2 linked regions of the Pedobacter sp. W3I1 genome follow. The protein of the gene in region 2 interacts with the protein of the main gene of each other region in a pairwise test. Links are inferred from orthologs where the notes say so. Each region holds a gene or a part of one and is shown on either strand. Other genes may lie near its edges. The genes, in order: QF042_RS13215 and topA.

The links.
Region 1: the proteins of topA (region 2) and QF042_RS13215 interact in binary tests that used the Escherichia coli proteins (3 or more experiments, as listed by UniProt). The link is inferred for Pedobacter sp. W3I1 from one-to-one orthologs.

What each region holds. Positions count from the first base shown.
Region 1 is NZ_JAUSXN010000001.1:3,162,399-3,172,992, reverse strand. Bases 3,282-6,280 are described here. They hold QF042_RS13215 (YigZ family protein), read right to left. Parts: upstream 5,089-6,280; coding sequence 4,474-5,088; downstream 3,282-4,473. Other genes in these bases: ribD (bifunctional diaminohydroxyphosphoribosylaminopyrimidine deaminase/5-amino-6-(5-phosphoribosylamino)uracil reductase RibD), read right to left, coding at 5,945-6,280; QF042_RS13210 (DMT family transporter), read right to left, coding at 5,075-5,944; QF042_RS13220 (nucleoside phosphorylase), read right to left, coding at 3,546-4,406; QF042_RS13225 (DUF1398 domain-containing protein), read left to right, coding at 3,282-3,395. In the rest of the region: QF042_RS13240 (RNA methyltransferase), read right to left, coding at 107-637; QF042_RS13235 (galactokinase), read right to left, coding at 704-1,870; QF042_RS13230 (aldose epimerase family protein), read left to right, coding at 1,947-2,996; more of QF042_RS13225, read left to right, coding at 3,000-3,281; more of ribD, read right to left, coding at 6,281-6,997; prmC (peptide chain release factor N(5)-glutamine methyltransferase), read left to right, coding at 7,078-7,965; site-specific tyrosine recombinase XerD, read right to left, coding at 8,114-9,013; aroQ (type II 3-dehydroquinate dehydratase), read left to right, coding at 9,063-9,479; QF042_RS13185 (glycosyltransferase family 2 protein), read right to left, coding at 9,663-10,594.
Region 2 is NZ_JAUSXN010000001.1:3,732,326-3,743,060, forward strand. Bases 2,651-5,790 are described here. They hold topA (type I DNA topoisomerase), read left to right. Parts: upstream 2,651-3,009; coding sequence 3,010-5,571; downstream 5,572-5,790. Other genes in these bases: QF042_RS15490 (hypothetical protein), read left to right, coding at 5,784-5,790. Also shown: QF042_RS15470 (MBL fold metallo-hydrolase), read left to right, coding at 1-800; aqpZ (aquaporin Z), read left to right, coding at 1,146-1,853; QF042_RS15480 (glutathione peroxidase), read right to left, coding at 1,925-2,437; more of QF042_RS15490, read left to right, coding at 5,791-6,179; QF042_RS15495 (nuclear transport factor 2 family protein), read right to left, coding at 6,258-6,773; QF042_RS15500 (alpha-2-macroglobulin), read left to right, coding at 6,907-10,735. UniProt on the Escherichia coli protein: Releases the supercoiling and torsional tension of DNA, which is introduced during the DNA replication and transcription, by transiently cleaving and rejoining one strand of the DNA duplex.

The sequences.
Region 1 (10,594 bases), 570 kb from region 2 along the record:
ATTCACGGAAAAACACGAAAATGTTTTCTTCTTTTTTTTATTGCATCTCATGACTCTGTGTTCTTCGCGCCCTTTTCTCTGCGTTCTTTGCGGTTAAATAGGCGGGTTACAGCCTCAATTTAGCGAAGAAATCCCAAAAAACAATACCGGCAGAAATTACAATATTAAAAGAATGTTTAGTTCCAAACTGAGGGATTTCGATACACTCATCAATTTTGGCCATTACTTCATCGCTCACGCCATCAACTTCGTTCCCAAAGATCAATGCATATTTTTTACCCGGATCGGGCTGGAAAGTGTTCAGCATGGTGCTGTTTTCAGCTTGTTCTATTGCAACAATCTCGTAACCCAAAGCCCTTAAGGCATCAACGGCCTGCAAAGTATCGGTATAATGAATCCAATCAACAGATTGCGTAGCGCCTAATGCTGTCTTCTCAATTTCGCGGTGCGGTGGTTGAGCGGTAATACCACAAAGTATCACTTTTTCTAACGCAAATCCGTCTGCTGTACGGAAAACCGAACCTACATTATGCATACTGCGGACATTATCCAAAACCACTACCACAGGTAGCTTTTCCTGTGCTTTAAACGCTTCAATATCCGCACGGTTTAATTCGTCTAATTTTAATTTTCTCATTATTTTTTTAAAAGGATTACACAGATGGAGGGATTACACCGATTGGATGTAATTTCGGAACTATGTTTATCCTTGGGCATTTGTTATTAAATATGGACCATTGCCTATTTCACTAATGTAAATGGCAGCAGGGTAGCCGATCTGATCGACGTAATAATCAGTTAAATGTTTTGCAAAGTCTTCTTCAAAGCCTTTCTCTAACAAAGCTATTGCACAACCACCAAATCCGGCACCCGTCATACGGGCACCGATTACATGCTCATAATCTGTGCAAAAATCTACTAATGCATCCAGTTCTTTTCCACTTACTTCATAGAGCGTTCTTAACGATTCGTGCGAGGCGTACATCAGGCGGCCAAACTCTTCCAGGTTTCCTCCATTTAATGCTTTAGCCGCTAAATGAACACGATCATTTTCTTTAACTACGTGCGTAGCACGATTTAAGATCGTTTTATCTGTTATTACATGACTGTGAAGCGCAAATTTCTCAGCGGTTAATTCGCAAAGATAATGAAGGTTTATTTCTTCGTTTAATAGTTTTAATGCCGTTTGGCATTCTGCAACACGTTCATTATACTTAGAATCAGTCAATTCGCGTGGTTTATTGGTATTAATGATGGCCAAAACATAATTACCGAGATCAACATCAACCATTTTGTATTTTAAGGTTTCACAATCTAACACAATGGCTTTGTTTTTTTCTCCAAAAGCAACGGCAAACTGATCCATAATACCCGAATTTAGGCCGATAAAATCGTTCTCTACACGTTTCGCTATTTTAACCAGTTCAAGCTTGTCGTAACCCAGATTGAAATAATTATTTAATGCATAAGCAGTGGCTATTTCTATAGAAGCTGAAGAAGATAAACCAGAACCGATTGGAATGTTTCCATAAAATAGAAAATCCAGTCCTTTAATTATTTTTCCATCCTTAATAAATTCATTAATTACGCCGATGGGGTAATTTGCCCATAAGCTACCATCTTTTTCGTTTATAGTATTGCTTGCTACCGCCGTTTGAACATCGAAGTTTAGACTTTTAAACCTAAATCTGCTCTCGTTATTCGGGGCAATGGCTACCCATGTTCCTAAGGTAATGGCACAAGGCATAACCAAACCGCCATTATAATCAATATGTTCCCCAATGAGGTTAACCCGCCCAGGTGTAAAATAAATGGCATCAGCTTTTTTATGGTATTGCCCGGCAAATTTTTCCTGTAGGTTAATGTTCATTTGGCTAAAATATATTTATAAAAAGCATTAATAATAGTATGTTTGTTTACGAAACAAAAGCCCTAAGTTACAATTTATGAGCGTTCAGCAAATACCTACCGGAAAAATTATTGATGGCGAAGAAGTTATCGCAATCGAACTCACCAATAGCAAAGGCACTTATGTCAAAATATTCAATTATGGTACCATTATCAACAAATTTGTAGTTAAGAATGCCAAAGGCGAAAAACAGGATATCGTTCTTGGTTTCGATACATTTGACGAATACCTCAATCCGGCTTATTTGGCAAACTACCCTTATTTTGGTGCTATCATTGGCCGATATGCCAACCGCATAAAAAATGGAAAATTCATTATTGATGATGAAACCTATCAGTTGGCACAAAATGCCGGTACCGATACACTGCATGGAGGTATAGTTGGCTTTGATAGAAAAGTTTGGGATATTGTTGAAATTAATGATGGACCACAATCTTCGGTTACCCTGCAATATGAAAGTATAGATGGAGAGGAAAATTTTCCTGGGAACCTGATTGTTGATTTAACTTTCGAACTTACTGAAAATGATGAATTGATTTTAAGTTATGAAGCAGAAACGGATAAAGCTACAGCCATAAACTTAACACACCATAGTTATTTTAATCTGGCTCCTGAGGGTGGAAATATCAAAAACCATAAACAACAGATTTTTGCTTCAAATTATTTAGAGCAAGATGATAATTATTCGGTAACAGGTAAATTGATCCCTGTTGAAGGTACTCCTTTGGATTTTATCAAATCTAAAGCGATAGGGCAGGATTGGAATGAGGATGAAGGCTATGATCAAACTTTCGTTTTGGATAAGATCTATGGCGATTTATCGCTGGCTAGTAAAACAATTGAAGAGGAAAGCGGTTTAGTTTTAAGCGTATACACTACAGAACCGGTAGCCCATTTGTACACAGCGAAATATTTAGGGGTAAAGAACGGCAAAGATGGAAAAGATTATGATAGTTATGATGCTTTTTGTGTAGAAACACAACACCATCCAAATGCCGTTAATATTCCAACATTTCCTAGTACCATTTTAAGACCAGATGGCCTGTACACGCAAACAACAATTTACAAAGTTTCATTAAACAGATAATTTATGTTCACGATCGAAAACATCCAGGCAGCAGAATCAAAAATTAAAACTGGTGCAGATTTTCCTCAGTTTATAAAAGAAATTAAGGAAATGGGTGTTAAGCGGAACGATGTTTACGTATCAAACGGCTTATCGATTTATTTTGATGATGAAGATAATGCTCAACAAGTAAGTCCTGATGAATATCCAACACTGACGATCAACACTGCATCTTCTTCTGATAAATTGGCGCATGCGTTGAAAATACACCAGGAGGGAGAAACTGATTATTTTACATTTTGCAAGCAAGCGGCAGATGCGGGTGTTGAAAAATGGGTAGCTGATCTGGATGAGATGACTTGTACTTATTTAGATGCCGAAGGTAATGAATTGGTGAAAGAAACAATACCAACAGTATAAAAATATTCCGTGGTGTCAGATGTTGCCATCTGACACTTCTTTTTTTTGTATAAATTCATGTTTTAGAGGTTTGTGCGCGCTGGGCTTATTTTTGACCATCTGAGACATCTTAGAACATTTAAGTTAATATTAGTGATGACTCCGCCATAACTAAATCCTTTCAAGTACCATTTTTATAGCTTGTTCTACTATTTTATTCGGTTCTTTGCTAAATTCAAATTTTATCCTGCTGGCTAGAATGGCATTAATAGAAAGTGCTTTATGGCCCAAAACCTTAGCTAAAGCATAAATTCCGGCAGTTTCCATCTCTAAATTAGTAATCCGGTATTGGTTACTCTTAAAACTGTTAATCAAGCTAATAAAATCGGGAACCGCGTTTTTAGCACGTACAATTCTACCCTGTGGAGCATAAAAGCCAGGCGCTGTAATGGTGATACCATGAACCATATCTTTGCCAATGGTATTTAACAGGCCTTCGTCGGCAGCAGTTAAATAGGGGTTCATATTTTTAAGGTGACCAAAATGGGCCTTAATATCATCCATTAAAAGCTGCTCATCACCAGATAATTGCTGGAGATAGTAATTCATTAGAGCATCCATCCCTAAGCCATAAGAGGAAGCCAAAATCGTTCCCATTGGAATATCCGGCTGAACAGCACCAGAGGTACCCACTCTGATCATATTTAATGAGGTAAGCTCTTTTTTAATTTCACGGGTTTCAAAATTAACATTAACCAATGCATCTAATTCATTGAAAACGATATCAATATTATCGGTACCAATCCCTGTTGAGAGCACGGTAACGCGTTTTTTACCTAAATAACCCGTGTGGGTAATAAATTCGCGTTTGCCTTTTTTAAATTCTATTTTATCGAAATATTTACTTACCTCGCCAACGCGGTCAGGATCGCCAACGGTAATTATAGTATCAGCAATATCACCTGGTAAAAGGTTTAGATGGTATATGCTGCCATCAGGATTGATAATTAAGTCGCTTTCGGATATTTTCATATTTGGTTTATCTTGCCCGCTGATCAACGTAGATTTTATCGGTGTTCACTCTTTTAATCTGTGGTTATTAAATCGTTTCCAGGTATTTTAATTTAACACCCTCAATTTTATCAAATTTACTTAAAACCTGATTGAGTTGTGCTTTTCTCACTTCAAATTTCAATATACAATCCATATCAAATTGTTGTCCTAAGATCAGCAAGTTTTCTTCTTTACTCAATTTCATCACCTCGTTCATTTGCAGGTATTCGAAATGCGCTTCGTAAACATCGTTAACCGTTTTGTTAATAATGGTAGATGCATTAATTGCTTCTATACTAGCGGTTTTATATGCATTAATTAAACCAGGTACGCCAAGTAATGTACCGCCAAAATAACGTACTACCACAATTAGGATATTAGTCAGGTCTTCTGATAATAAACAGTTTAGGATTGGCCTGCCCGCAGTACCCGAAGGTTCGCCATCATCATTAACCCTAAAAACAGACCGGTCAGGTGTCAGGCGATAAGCATAACAAAAATGATTGGCCTTAACATGTTCTGCACGAAGTTTGGTAATAATCGGCTTTATTTCTAATTCACTATGGATAGGGTAGGCATAAGCAATAAATTTGCTGCCTTTATCCCGAAATATACCTTCTGAAGTACTTTCGATGGTTTTATATGAATCATCGAACAGCATTCTGTGATAGTGTAATGAAGATAACGGCTGCAATTGCCAAAATTATACCTGCGTAATTTAATTTACTTAGTTTTTCTTTAAATACAATTACTCCAATTAAGGTACCTGCAATAATTACTCCTAAATTCATAGCTGCAAAAACGGTAGATGGATTTTCGGCCAATGCTTTATGGGCCTTCATGTAAAAAAGGATATTCCCAAAATTGAAAAAGCCTAAAATGAATCCACAAAGCACATTTACCATCTGTATTTTTATTTTGCCGGCCAGCACCATCGAAATTACGATCAGCAATGAAACAATAAAAGCCAGGCAAAAAACAGTAAAAAGCGAAGTGGTATAAGGCAATTCTTTATATAATGCAATTTGTTTAAAAAGAACATCGATTACCCCAAAACCGACGAAAACCATAATGGGATAAAGCAGGCTTCCTTTACTGCTTTCTTTTTGATCAGATTTCCGAAGAAAGGTTAAGAAAATAGCCACAAAACCGATCGCCAGACCAATAATCTTCAGGTTATTAAAATCTTCTTTAAAGATAAAATAAGCTGCCAGTATCGGGATAAATAGTGATAAACGTTGTGCGATATCGGTTTTAACAATGCCAAGATTTTTTACCGATGCTGCAAGGAATAAAAATATCGACGGCAACAGGATAGCCAAGGCAATATAAATTGGCCATGGTGCGGTAGAGGTGATTAGTTTAACATCGGGCTTAAAAAAAAGAAAACAAAAGCTTAATGCAGCAAGGTAATTGATGGTAACGGCTTGAATGATACTGATTTGGTACCGCTTGGCCAGCTTTAATAAAACGGCTACAGTAACACTACAGCAAATGCTTAAAATAATGTAAATCATTTATTTGATGTCGTTTAGATAGATAGAGAGTTTGTCATTTCCAATTTGTACTGCTTCCTGCAGATTTCCATTAATATTTGGAGAAGAAACACCCTCGCTCCAGCTGGTAGATGAAGTAAAAATACGTGCTTCATCCCATAGATTAGTACTTAAAAATTGATTTAAAATATTGGCGCCACCTTCAATAATTACCGATTGTATATCCATCAGATAAAGCTGAAAAGCAATTTTTTGCGCTAAATAAAAGTGCATATCCTCCATTTGGATATAATGGATATTCGCTATGACATCAGTTTTAACCTCATTAAAGATAATGGTTTTGGCTGCTGCATTAAAAATATGATTGGTTACTGGCACCTGAAGGTTCTTGTCGATTACCAGACGGATGGGATTTTTACCGGGCCATTCACGCGAAGTTAACTGCGGGTTATCCATAATGGCAGTCTGTTTACCAATCAGGATTGCATCTTCTTCGCTACGCCATTGATGAGCTAAACGTTTGGCCAAGGCACCACTGATCCATTTCTGGTGACCATCTTTTGTTGCGAAATAGCCATTCGCGGTTTCTGCCCATTTTAAAATAATATATGGCCTTTGCTTTTGGATCCTCGTAAAAAATCTTCTGTTGAAATAACGGCATTCATCATCCAAAATCCCACTCACCACTTCAATTCCTGCATTTCTGAGTTTCTCGATGCCTTTGCCATCAACACCAGAAAAAGGGTCTCTATTGCCAATCACTACCTTCTTTAATTGGTGTTTTACCAATAAATCGGCACAGGGAGGTGTTTTGCCAAAATGCGCGCAAGGCTCCAGGTTAACATAAGCGGTAGCCTGTTTCAATAGATTTTCGGCCTCATTACCATGTTTATCAAAAACAGCTTTAACGGCATTGGCTTCGGCATGTGATTTTCCATATTCCTGATGATATCCTTCTCCAATAATTTTGCCATCTACAACAATAACACAGCCAACCATTGGGTTTGGACTAACGTTTCCCAAAGCCAGGGCGGCTAAGTCCAGACAGCGTTTTATATAAAATTCATCGCTCATTAGGGCAAAAGTAGTAAAAAAAGAGTCATGGCCTTATCAAAAGAGATCTGTTATCATCTCAAATAAGTAATTTTGTAAATATGAAGATAGGAGAATTAGCGGAGCATTACGAACTAGAACTTGAGCAATTATACGATAGTAATGAAGCAAAAGCATTATTTAGTATTGCTGCCGGAAAGGTTTTAGCCTTATCTTCAGGTAAACTGATCATACAAAAAGATATCGATATCAGTTTTATCAATATGCAAAAACTTTTGAGCATCCTTAATGATTTGCAAATCGGAAAACCCATTCAACATATTTTAGAAGAAGCCCATTTTTACGGCTCTGTATTTAAAGTCAACGAACATGTACTGATCCCGAGGCCAGAAACAGAAGAATTGGTTGATTGGATGATTTCAGATAACAGTTCGCAGTTTTCAGTTAACAGTAACCATAAAATCAGTATTCTTGATATTGGAACTGGCTCTGGATGCATTCCCATCACACTTAAAAAACATTTGCCAGAAGCTGAAGTATCTGCCTTAGATGTTTCTGCCGATGCCATTGTTGTGGCCAAGCAAAATGCAAAACAACTGGGTGTAAAAATCAAGTTTATTGAAGCAGATATTTTGAGTTTTAAAACTGAAGAAAAATTTGACGTCATAGTAAGTAATCCACCTTATATCAGGGATTTAGAGAAAGCAGATATGCATAATAATGTGTTGGTGTACGAACCACATTTGGCCTTGTTTGTGAGTAATGAAAACCCATTAATATTTTATAAAGCTATTGCTGATTTTGCAAGAACAAACTTAAAACCTAACGGACACCTTTATTTCGAGATCAACGAATATTTAGGTAATGAAACTCTTGAAATGTTAGCTGCTAAAGGATTTATTGATATTGAGTTAAGGCAAGATATGCAAGGGAAGGATAGGATGGTTAAAGCTGTAAGTCCGATGTCAGAGGTCGGGAGTCAGAAGTAACCGAGCAATGGTATGAGCTTTCTCCGTTCGTCCTCCTGATCAGATAGTTATCGGATTTGTTTCAGGATCTATAACTGAAGAGTTATAGCATCGACGGATTACATTAAAGGTGCTTTGGTCTTTTAGCTTTAGTCTTTCTGCTCTTCAACTAAGATCTCGGATGAAACTGCGTAATCACCTCTCTTAAATAATCTCTATCAATGTGTGTATAAATTTCTGTAGTGGTAATACTCGAATGGCCCAACATTTCTTGTACGGCTCGCAAATCAGCACCACCTTCAATTAAATGTGTAGCGAACGAATGCCTTAAGGTATGCGGACTAATCGTTTTCTTTAATCCGGTAGATATTGCCAGGCTTTTAATCAGGTTAAAAATCGAAATGCGCGAGAGTTTAGCGCCAAAGCGGTTCAAAAAGATAAAATCTTCATGCCCCTTTTTAATATTTGCATGCACCCTAACTTCGTTAATGTAAATATCGAGCAGCTTTAAGGCTACGCTTCCAATGGGCACTAAACGCTCTTTATTTCCTTTTCCAATTACCTTTATAAATTCGATCTTCGGGAACAGATTCGAGATCCTTAATTCGGTTAATTCAGTTACCCGTAAACCACAGCCATATAAAACCTCCATAATGGCTTTATTACGCATCCCCTCGGGTTTAGAAGCATCAATGGCCTCTATAAGTTTATTGATCTCATAAATATTCAAAGTATCGGGCAATTTTCTGCTGAGTTTTGGTGCTTCAAGCAATGTTGTAGGATCATTTGAAATCACATCTTCGAGCATTAAATAGGCGAAGAAAGCTTTTAGTCCGGAGATTACCCGAGCCTGTGTACTGGCTTGCATACCCAACTCATTCAGCCAGGAGATAAAGGATTTTAGATCAGTTATGGCAACGTCAGTTAATTTGGGCTCTTTAGTTAGAGATTTAAAATACTGGCTCAATTTGTCAATATCACTCAAGTAAGCCTCGACAGAATTACCAGATAACGATCGCTCCAGCTTTAAATACGATTTAAATCCTTTAATATATGATGGCCAAAGCATGCTTTTATTTAAGATTTTTTATAACATTGCAACGTTACAACATTATATTATGAAAATACAAATTATTAACGGGCCAAACTTAAACTTATTAGGTGTTCGCGAGCCATCTATTTACGGAAGCACCAGTATTGAAGATTATATTAAAGAATTAAAAACGGTTTATCCTGATATTGAAATTGAATATTATCAGAGTAATGTGGAAGGCGAAATTATTAATAAACTGCATGAAGTTGGTTTTAGTTATGATGGGGTAGTACTAAATGCCGGCGGTTATACACATACCTCTGTAGCGATTGCTGACGCGATTGCGGCAATTAAAACGCCAGTAGTAGAAGTACACATTTCAAATATATATTCAAGAGAAGAATATCGACATGTTTCTTTAACCGGCAAAAACTGTCAAGGTGTTTTAACAGGTTTTGGTATAAAAGGTTATCGTTTGGCTATTGAAAGTTTGTTGATTTAATCAATTCTATTATTTCTGTCAGATGGCAACATCTGACAGGACTCCAGATCAAAAGAAATCCGTGATCGTCATTTCGAGCGGAGTGCAACGTAGTCGAGAAATCTATAACGGCTAATTAAAAAGATTCTCCATTCCGCTACCGATGAAAAATCGGTGAGCTTCAGTCGAAATGACGCAAGGTTCTTACTTCAAATTCGAGAAATATTTAATCTTCTTAATAAAAAATGCCCAAACAATGCTATTGTTGTATACTCCTGTATGTTGACTATATGCTTTTTGAACGGCTTTTCGCTTTTTGCTTGTTTTTGAAAGCGATTTAAGAAAATGCCAGTGGCCTTTGCTCACCGCCATTGTAAATTTAGACTTTCCGGTTAGCAAAAAGTGCCACCATGCAATAAAATCAATAAAAAATCTGATCGTAATTCGGAAAATGGCATCGCCAGCAGGAAGATTTTTCTGCATGATGATTAGGTTGTTTCTAAAATTAAGATAGGTTTTAAAGGGATTCTCTGTTTGCAATGTTCCACCGCCTACATGGTAAACTTCGGCATCCGGGCAGTACATAATCTTGTAATTGAGGTTCTTTAAACGCCAGCAAAGATCTATCTCCTCCATATGTGCAAAAAGATCGGCATCTAAACCTCCGGCTTCTTCCCAGCATTTACTTTTAATAAAAAATGCCGCCCCACTTGCCCAAAAAACTTCTGTTGTATCATTGTACTGATCATTATCAAACTCATATACATTAAACAGCCTGCCGCGACAGAAAGGAAAAGAATAGATATCCAGATAACCTCCGGCTGCACCTGCATACTCAAACTGTTTTTTGTTTAACTGCCATTTAATTTTAGGTTGCGCTGCTGCAATCTGTGCATCGCTTTCCATCAAATCAATTACCGGCTTTATCCAATTGGAAGTTACCTCCACATCAGAATTGAGCAAGATAAAATAATCAGCCTCAACACGTTCTAAAACCTTGTTGTACCCTCCTGCAAAACCGTAATTCTGGTCGTTCCGGATAATTTTAACGGTAGGAAAGTTTTCTTGTAAAAATGAAACAGAATCGTCGGTGGAGGCATTATCGCCAACCACAATTTGCAGATTATCATACTCTG
Region 2 (10,735 bases):
ATGGCAATTGTTACTATGTAGGTAATGACAATGAAGCTGTTTTGGTTGATATTGGTCTAACCTGTAAAGAGGTTGAAACACGAATGAACCGTTTGGGTTTACCTATAAGTAAGGTAAAGGCAATTTTTATCTCGCACGAACATAGCGATCACATTAAAGGTTTAGCGGTTTTTGCAAAAAAACACAAACTTCCTGTGTACATCAGTACGGCCACCCTAAAAAGCAGTCGTCTTTTTTTAGATGAAAACAATACCTTTTCATTAAACCATCTACAAAACATCCAAATTGGCGATTTAAAAATCTCTGCTTTCTCTAAATTCCATGATGCTGCAGATCCGTATAGTTTTACTGTAGAATGCAATGATGTAAGAGTTGGCGTTTTTACGGATATCGGTGCCGTTTGCGATCGTTTAATCAGTCATTTTAAAAACTGCCATGCAGCGTTCTTAGAAGCCAACTACGACACTGAAATGTTAGAAAATGGAAGATACCCTTATTTTCTAAAAAGAAGGATCACGAGCGGACATGGCCACTTGAGCAATGCACAGGCACTGGAGCTTTTCACCAATCACAAACCCTCGTACATGAGTCATCTTTTATTGAGTCATCTATCAAAAGATAATAACGATCCTGAACTGGTTGAAAAACTATTTAAAAATGTTGCTGGTGATACCTTTGTTAAAGTAGCTTCAAGATACGAGGAGACCGCGCTCTATTACGTTAGCAATACGCAAAACACACCTGAAGTTTATCATTTCGATCCTAGTCTACACCAGCCAGCGCAACTTAACCTGTTTTAACATACTAAAGTCAAAAACAACCAACCCTGTTCTATCAATTGGGTTACAGTATGGCTTATTTTAAGCCATAAACTGCAATTGGCCTGGCAAAGCTATAATAACAGCAAATAATTTAATTTTTACGAAACTTTTTATTCCGACAGGCGTTTTATATAGACTTCATAAATAGTTTGTTTGGTTTATTGGGGGCTTATGGATTTAAGCCCCTTTCTCTTGTCTAAAACTTTTCAATTCATTCAGGCTAAAATCGCCAGCATCTATTCCATTTTATATTCTAAATTTTTAGTTATATTCGATAGGCAATCATCCGGATATAATATTTAAACCTTTTAAAATAATAATTATATGGAGACAAGTAAACTTTCTAAATTCAGTGCCGAGTTTCTAGGCACGCTCGTGTTGGTTTTAATGGGCTGTGGTAGCGCGGTTATAGCTGGCGCAAATGGCACAACCGGAGTAGGCTTATTAGGTATATCATTTGCCTTTGGTTTATCAGTTACCGCAATGGCTTATGCAATAGGGCACATTTCAGGCTGTCACATTAATCCGGCCATTTCTATCGGAATGGTAATAGCAGGTCGCATGAAAATTGGCGAAGCTGCCTATTATATTGTTGCGCAGGTATTAGGTGGCCTAGCAGGTGCATTTATTTTATTACAAATTGCCTCAGGAAAGGCAGAATATTCTTTAACGGCAAACGGGTTAGGGCAAAATGGTTTTGCAGCATTATCTCCACAGCATTACAGCTTACAGGCTGGTTTTATTGCAGAAATTGTACTCACCTTTATTTTCTTATTGGTTATTTTCGGCTCAACCTCTACGAAAAACATCAATGGGGGCTTTGCCGGACTAGCAATTGGTTTAAGTTTAACACTCATTCATATTGTAGGCATCCCGGTAACTGGCGTATCAGTAAATCCCGCCAGAAGTATTGGCCCTGCCCTATTGGTTGGCGGAGAAGCATTAAGCCAGGTTTGGCTCTTTATTGTAGCACCGATTATTGGTGCAGCACTAAGTGCCTTAGTTTGGAAAACTGTTCTGGAGAAAAACTAGACTTATGAAAAGAGTAATAGTTTAGGGTTTAGAGGTTAGTATTTAAACGCTAACCCCTAAACGCTAAACTTCTATAAGTTTTTAACAATCGCTTCGTCTGTAGGTTTTGTTTTAGAGCGGAAACGGTGTACCAATTCTCCTTTTTCGTTGATTAAGAATTTCTCAAAATTCCATTTAATATCGCCTTGCTCTTCAGTATTGGTCTGAGAAGTTAAATACTTAAACAAAGGACTGATATCATCACCTTTAACACTACTTTTCTCGGCAAGCAAAAACGAAACATTATACTTCCCGGTACAAAATTCTTTAATCTCTGCATTGGTAGAAAACTCCTGTCCACCAAAGTTACCCGCCGGAAAACCAATTAATACCACTTTTTTACCATATTGTTTCTGCAGTTTTTCTAAATCCTCGTACTGTGGGGTAAAACCACATTTAGAAGCTGTGTTAACAATTAAGATTTTTTTGCCTTTAAATTTCGATAGCTTAATTTCTTTACCATCAATGGTTTTAAAGCTGAAATCGTAAACATTTTTTGGTGGCGACACCAATAAGTTTAATAGGATTAAAATTGTGCTGATCATCTTTTTTTTTATTTTTATATACGAATATAGGCACAAATAGTTTTCGATGCCGTAATGTTGTTGTAAATTAAATGTATCAAATTAGGCATACAAACTAACTTATCATGATTTGGAAATGAAAATATGTATTTCATCGCTCAAATGAAGAGTCTTTTTTTGATTAAGAAATTGAAGGCAGTGGTTCTTGGCGGTTTACGGCCCCGCTATCACTTATAGTCCTCGCTGCGCTCCGGGCTATTCAGCTCTATCGGGTTTAATTAACAAAGTCTGTTGCTCTTTTGTACATTCAGCTTGGCACAACGCTATTAAAACACGCATAGCAGCACTAAGCAAGCCACCTAAACCCGACCGAAGCGGAAAACCCGCAGACCGAGGAACGAGGTTGAGGATTTGTAGCAAAGAGCGGGACAAAACCTTACCTATAAATTACTAATATTGCTTTCCAAAAAAAGATTAAAACCACATTAAAACCAATATATTTCCTCTGCATTTAATAAAAAAAATGTATTAAATTCTCCTCGGGTTTGGATTTATACTTTAATTATAGCTTTATTTGCACAAAAACGTATTTCATGGCCAAAAATTTATTAATCGTCGAGTCACCCGCAAAAGCTAAAACTATAGAAGGCTATTTAGGCAAAGATTTCCTGGTGAAATCTAGCTATGGCCATATCAGGGATTTAGTTAAGGGCGATATGGCGATTGATATCAAGAATAATTTTGCCCAAACTTACGAAGTGCCTGCCGACAAGAAAAACATTGTCGCCGAATTGAAAAAACTAGCTAAGGAAGCCGAAATGGTATGGCTAGCATCCGATGAGGACCGTGAGGGGGAAGCTATTTCGTGGCACTTATTCGAAACTTTAGGCCTAAAAGTGGAGAAAACAAAACGAATTGTTTTTCATGAAATTACCAAGCCAGCCATTTTAAAAGCAATTGAGAGTCCGCGTGGAATTGATTATAATCTGGTAAATGCCCAACAGGCACGCCGTGTATTAGATCGTTTGGTAGGTTTCGAACTTTCTCCGGTATTATGGAAAAAGGTAAAACCATCATTGTCTGCTGGCCGCGTACAATCAGTAGCCGTACGTTTAATTGTTGATAGAGAAAGGGAAGTTTTAAATTTTAATTCAGCTGCTGCCTATAAAATCACAGCTCAGTTTTCTACCGGCAAAGGAAAAGAAATCGTAAAAGCAGAATTACCACAACGTTTCGAAAATGAGGCTGATGCTGAAAAATTTCTACAAGACTGTGTAAATGCCAGGTTCGACATTACCAGTTTAGAAACAAGGCCGGCAAAACGTAATCCTGCTGCCCCGTTCACCACCTCAACCTTACAACAAGAAGCTTCCAGAAAATTAGGTTTTTCGGTAGCCAGGACTATGCAGGTTGCACAAAGACTGTACGAAGCAGGTAAGATTACCTACATGAGAACAGACTCTGTAAACTTATCAGAAACTGCATTAAATGCAGCTGCTGCTGAAATTAAATCTGCTTACGGCGATAAATATCACCAACATCGCGTTTATAAAACAAAATCGGCTGGTGCGCAAGAAGCTCACGAAGCCATCCGCCCGACATATTTCGACAGGCATACTGTAGATGGAGATATTTCAGAAAAACGTTTATATGATTTAATCTGGAAACGTTCTATTGCATCACAAATGAGTGAAGCTTTGTTCGAAAAAACTACTGCACAGATTACTGCTTCTACCCGCAAAGAGCATTTAGTTGCCGAAGGTGAAGTATTAAAATTCGATGGTTTCTTAAAAGTTTATCTGGAATCTACTGATGATGAAGAAAACGAAGAAAAAGAAGGGGGTGCCATTTTACCTCCTTTAGCCAAAGGACAAGAATTATTTTTGAAAGAAATGCAGGCGACAGAACGTTATTCACGTCCGCCGGCAAGATATACTGAGGCCAGTTTAGTTAAGAAATTAGAAGAACTGGGCATTGGCCGCCCGTCTACTTATGCACCAACCATTTCTACCGTACAAAACCGTGGTTATGTGGTTAAAGAAGATAGAGATGGTAAACAACGTAAGTTTACTTCTATCATTTTAGCTGATGGACAAGTAAAAAAAGAAATAAAATCAGAAATTACAGGTGCGGAGAAACAGAAACTCTTTCCTACTGATATAGGTGAAGTAGTAAACGATTTCCTGGTAGAACATTTCAAAGGTATCGTCGATTTTAACTTCACCGCTAAAGTAGAAAAAGAATTTGATGAAATTGCCCAGGGTTTACAAGAGTGGACTAAAATGCTGCACTCGTTCTATAGTCCTTTTCATAGTGAAGTAGAAACTACTTTAGAAACCGCTGAACGTGCTACAGGCGAGCGTTTATTGGGTTTAGATCCGGCAACTGGTAAAAATGTATACACCAAGGTTGGTAAATTTGGACCATTGGTTCAAATCGGAGAACTTGATGAAGAAGAAAAACCTCGCTATGCTAGCTTAATGCGCACACAATCTGTTGCAACCATTACTTTAGATGATGCGTTAGAGCTGTTTAAATTACCTTTCCAACTTCCTGATTTTGAAGGCAAAGAAGTAATGATTGGGGTTGGCCGTTTTGGACCTTACGTAAAATGGGGCGATAGTTTTATTTCGCTTCCTAAAAACGAAGACCCTTTATCGGTTACTTATGATAGAGCAGTTGAAATCATCAAACAGAAAATGGATGATGATGCACCAATTGCACACTACGAAGGTTTAGGCGTAACAAAAGGCAAAGGCCGTTTTGGTCCGTTTATTAAATGGAACGATCTATTTATCAATATTCCTGCTAAAGGATACGATTTCGATAACTTATCACAAGAAGATATTAATACCTTAATTGGCAAAAAAGTAGAAAAAGAAGCCAACCGTTTTATTAAAACCTGGGATGCTGAAAAAATATCTATCGAAAATGGCCGCTGGGGACCATTTATCCGTTTTGGTAAACTGATGCTCAAACTAAGGAATAACGAGGCTACCAAGCAAAAATATACACCAGAAGAATTGGTTGATATTGATTTAGAAGTGGTTAAAAAAATGATTGTTGAGCAGGTGCCTAACGCTTTCGAAACGAAGAAAAAAGCTCCGGCAAAGAAAAAAGCACCAGCTAAAAAGGCTGTAGCGAAGAAAAAATAGGCCAGGATTAGCCAGGATTAAAGGATTTTTGGATTGCCAAGATAAATTGGATAAAATTAAATTGTAAGTATTGTCATCCTGAGCCTGTCGAAGGAGATTTATTATTTTATTTCGACGAGATCAGGTGATAACATTGATTAGAGATAAAATAGTTTAGGATTAGACGGATATTCAATAATTCTATCATTCACTCATTCAATAATTTTAAAAAATTGAAAGCAGATTTACCAGAAAATATAGTCGAAGATATTGCAATGGCCGTGGTATTGATGGGCGAAACACCAGAAGTAACAAGCTGGACGGTTTATCTTGTCAACTTAAAAAATGAGCCAATAACCAATGTTTTAATCAGCTCTAAAGGTTATGGTGAAAAGGATGGTAAACAAGTCAAAACTTCAATTTTGCGACACATGGTTGGCGACATGGAGGCCAATTCTTTTGCAGGAGTAGAAGCTATCGATCCTGAAGTTTTTGGCTTAACTAACGAATACTGGCTAAGCTATTACATTGGTAGTACCATTTATGATAAGAAATTTATTTTTCTGCCTGAAAGCATCATCGATTCTAATCTGATTAAAATTCCATTAGTAAACAGACCTGGGGGGTGATGATAAAATAGTCCGGAGTCGTTAGTCTGGAGTCAGGAGTCTTAACTAACGACTTAGGACTCCAGACTAAGGACTAACCTAAGGCACCTTAACCGCTTGTCTGCCAAGCAATTTCCAGCCTGACTTTTCTTTGCTCCAGATTAAAAGAATATACAACTTCACATTTCCAGGAACATTTTTATCATTGGTTTTGGCATTTAGCGTATGACGCACCAAAGCTGTTTTGTTCTGAATAACAACAGTCTGATCAGTTAAATTAATATCTACAAAATCCGATTCGCCCGAAAGTAATGAGTGCATAAACTCTTGTTTGGTTTGTACTTTTCCACTCGAATGCCCATAACTCAAATTGTTAAGTAACAACTTGTCTAAGCCTAAGCTATCAGGATTAATCATTAGGCTAATAAGTTTGTTTACAGCATCATTAACTTCTTTTTCTGCATTTGTCTTTTGTGCAAAACAAAAATTGGCTGTAATTAACAGGCTCGAAAAAATCAAGAGTTTCTTTATCATATCTGGTTGTATTGAGGTTGATGCTGTAAACTTATCCAAAACCATGCAAAGGAACAAACCATAAACGTTAATTTTCAACATAATTTATTTTAACGTGAATTTTAGTTTATTTTCGGATGGAATATACCATTGGTAGTGACAAAGGATAATTGCAGCACATCTATTGATTTTTACCGCAACATTATATTCCCATTTATCTTAACGAATTTCAAACATGGAACAACCATCTACCTACCAGTCATCCTCCAAAAAGAAATTTTTCTTCATCGGATTACTTGCTGTTTCCATAGCAGCAATTGTATTTATCTATTTTAATAGAAAGAAAAAAAATCATGAAGAAAATCAGGCTTATGCAAAATATATCGAAGCTTATACCTCTGGAACCATTTCTAAAAAGAGTTTTATTAGAGTTCACCTGGCCAATGCGGCAACAGGTATGCAGGATCTAGGCAAAGCAGATTCGCGCGAACTTTTCGACTTCTCTCCTTCTATCTCGGGCAAAACCTATTGGATTGATCCACAAACTGTAGAATTTAGACCTGATGAGAACCTTAAACCCGGCAAAAACTACGAAGCTACATTCAAACTTGCAGAAGTTTCTGCCACAGAAAAAGGTCTGGAAGATTTCGATTTTGAATTTAAAGTGATTACGCCAGGGATCATACTTTCTCAAAACGGATTGGTTTCGCAAAATAATACCGCTTTAGATTACATGAAATTAACTGGTGAAGTGGCTACTGCTGATGTAGAAGAAACGAGCAAAATAGAGAAAACAGTTTCATTGGATTTTGATCAAAAGCTAAAAATCAAATGGGAGCACGATCCGGCAAAAAACACCTCAAAATTCACGATCGACAGTATAAAAAAGACCGGAAACGACCAAAATTTAAAAATAGATTGGGATGGCGATGCTATTGATGCAGAACAAAAAGGTGAAGTAGAAATCCGTGTTCCATCCATAAATAAATTTGAAATTCTGGACATGAAAGCCATTCAAGGCGAAGAGGATTATGCGTTGGTACAATTTTCTGAACCAATTGGCGTGGGTCAGGACTTAACAGGCATGATCACGCTTGGTAACCTGAGCGATTTGAGATACACCATTGATGCCAGTCAGGTTAAAGTTTATGCCGCAGAAGAGCTTAAGGGTAATTATGCGCTAAATGTAAATGCTGGGGTCGAGAATATTAATGCAAAAAAACTGGCTAACGGCAAAATGGCCAATCTTGTTTTTGAAGATAAATTACCAGCAGTTACCATTGCAGGTAATGGTACCATTTTACCCAATTCGGGAAAACTTGTTTTACCTTTCGAAGCTATTAATTTAAAAGCAGTTGATGTAACCGTAATCAAAATTTACGAAAACAACATTCCTCAGTTTTTTCAAACCAACAGCTACAAAGATGGAAACGAACTGCGCAGGGTGGCAAAGCCCATTTTGCAAAAAACAGTGCGTTTAGATGAGGATAAAGCGCTCAATCTCCATAAAAAGAACCGCTTTACGCTCGATCTTGATAAGATGATCCATACCGAACCAGGTGCAATGTACAGGGTTACCATTGCTTTCAGACAAGAATACAATGCTTACAATTGCAAAACCGGAGAAGAAAAAGTTGGTGATGGTGAAGAAGAAAATGAATATGGAGAATATGAAGGTTATGGCGAAAAAATAGATGAAGATGATGACTTTTGGCAGCGGTACAACAATTATTACCCACAAAATTATAAATGGAGTGATAAAGACAATCCATGCACGCCTTCATTTTACACCAACCAACGCTGGGCCAGTAGAAACCTAATTGCTTCGAACATTGGTTTGGTGGCCAAACGCGGCAACGACAACAGCATGCTCATTGTTGCTACTGATTTATTAACCGCAAAACCATTAAGTGGGGTAAACCTGGAATTAATGGATTACCAGAAACAGATCATTTTCACCACTAAAACCGATGGTGATGGTTTTGCAAGGTTTGATCTGAAAAGACAACCTTTTCTATTGATTGCCAAAAATGGTTCAGAACGTGGATACCTTAAATTGGACGATGGAAGCTCACTTCCATTAAGCAGGTTTGATGTGGGCGGCGATGTTGTTCAAAGTGGTTTAAAAGGCTTTATTTATGGAGAACGTGGCGTTTGGCGACCAGGCGACAGTTTATTTGTTTCTTTCGTTCTGGAAGACAAACTCAAAAAACTTCCGGCCAATTATCCGGTAACGATGGAATTCTATAATCCAAAAGGTCAGCTTTACAAAAGATTGATTAATGGCAAGCCTTTAAATGGATTCTATACCTTTAAAACCGCTACTGAAAGTACTGCTCCTACGGGTAACTGGATGGCGAAAGTTAAAGCGGGTGGTGCCACATTCACCAAAACCTTAAAAATCGAAACCGTTATGCCAAACCGTTTGAAAATTGATTTCAACGTGGGCAATAAAACATATTTAAGCGCAGGAACATCTGCCGCTACCCTATCGGCTAAATGGCTATTCGGTGCAGTTGCACAGAATTTAAAAGCAAAGGTTGATGTAAACTTAAACACCACCGAAACTAAATTTAAGGGCTTTGAAGGTTTTAGTTTCGATAATCCTACGGTTAACTTCGAATCGCAGGTTAAAACCATTTTCGAAGGTACATTAAACCAGAATGGTACGGCTCAGATCAATACCAATTTAAATGAGAACAATACCGCTCCAGGCGTATTAAGAGCAAATTTTACGACTAAAGTTTTCGAACCGGGAGGTAATTTCAGTATCGATAATTTCAGCATTCCTTACCACGTATACAGCAGTTATTTAGGTATCCGTCCGGAAAAGGGTGATCGTTTAAGCGGTATGCTAGTTACTGGGAAAGAGCATAAAATCGAAATTGTAAATGTAAATACCGACGGAAAACTTTTAAGCGGTACCAAAACCGTGCAGGTAGAATTATATAAAACACAATGGCGCTGGTGGTGGGAACAGGATGACCAGTATACCTATGCCAACTTTACCCAAAACCAATACAACAAACTAGTTGAAAGTCATCAGGTAAACTTATTCAACGGAAAAGGAAGCTGGAATTTACGTGTTGATGAACCAGAGTGGGGCCGTTATTTAATTTTGGTGCGCGATGTAAATGGTGGGCATGTTACAGGAAAATCGGTTTACGTAGATTGGCCAGGCTGGGCACAGCGCGAACAAGGCAGCAATCCAACAGAGGCCTCTATGTTATCTTTCACAGCCAACAAAGAGAAATTCACCGTTGGAGAAGACATCACGTTAACCATCCCAACAGGAAAAAACGGAAGAGCATTAATTTCTATTGAAAATGGAAGTCGCGTATTAAAAACCTTCTGGGTAGATACCAAAGCCGGACAAACGCAATTTAAGTTTAAGGCGGAGAAAGAAATGGCACCTAATGTTTTTGCCAACATTACTTTATTACAACCTCATGCACAAACGGTTAATGATTTACCGATCAGGATGTATGGTGCTATTCCACTCTCGGTAGAAGATCCGCAAACCATTTTAAAACCGACCATTAAAATGGCCGATAAAATTAAACCAGAAACCGAAAACACCATCACTGTGGGCGAACAGAATGGCAAAGCAATGACCTATACCATTGCCCTTGTAGATGAAGGTTTGCTGGACTTAACCCGATTTAAAACACCAGATCCACATGGCGCATTTTATGCCCGCGAAGGTTTAGGCGTAAAAACATGGGATTTGTTTGATTATGTGTTAGGTGCGTGGGGAGGAAATTTAGAACGTATTTTAAGCATTGGTGGTGATGGTAGCATCAACAAGAATTTAAATCCTGCAAAAGCAAACCGTTTTAAAGCGGTGGTTAAATTTATGGGACCATTTACTATTGGCAAAGGCGAAAGTAAAACACATAAATTTAAATTACCACAGTACATTGGTGCAGTAAGAGCTATGGTAGTTGCCGGACAAGATGCGGCCTACGGATTTGCAGAAAAATCAGTTCAGGTTAAAAAACCATTAATGGTTTTGGCTACTTTACCAAGGGTTATCGGTCCGGGAGAAAGTTTTACCTTACCAG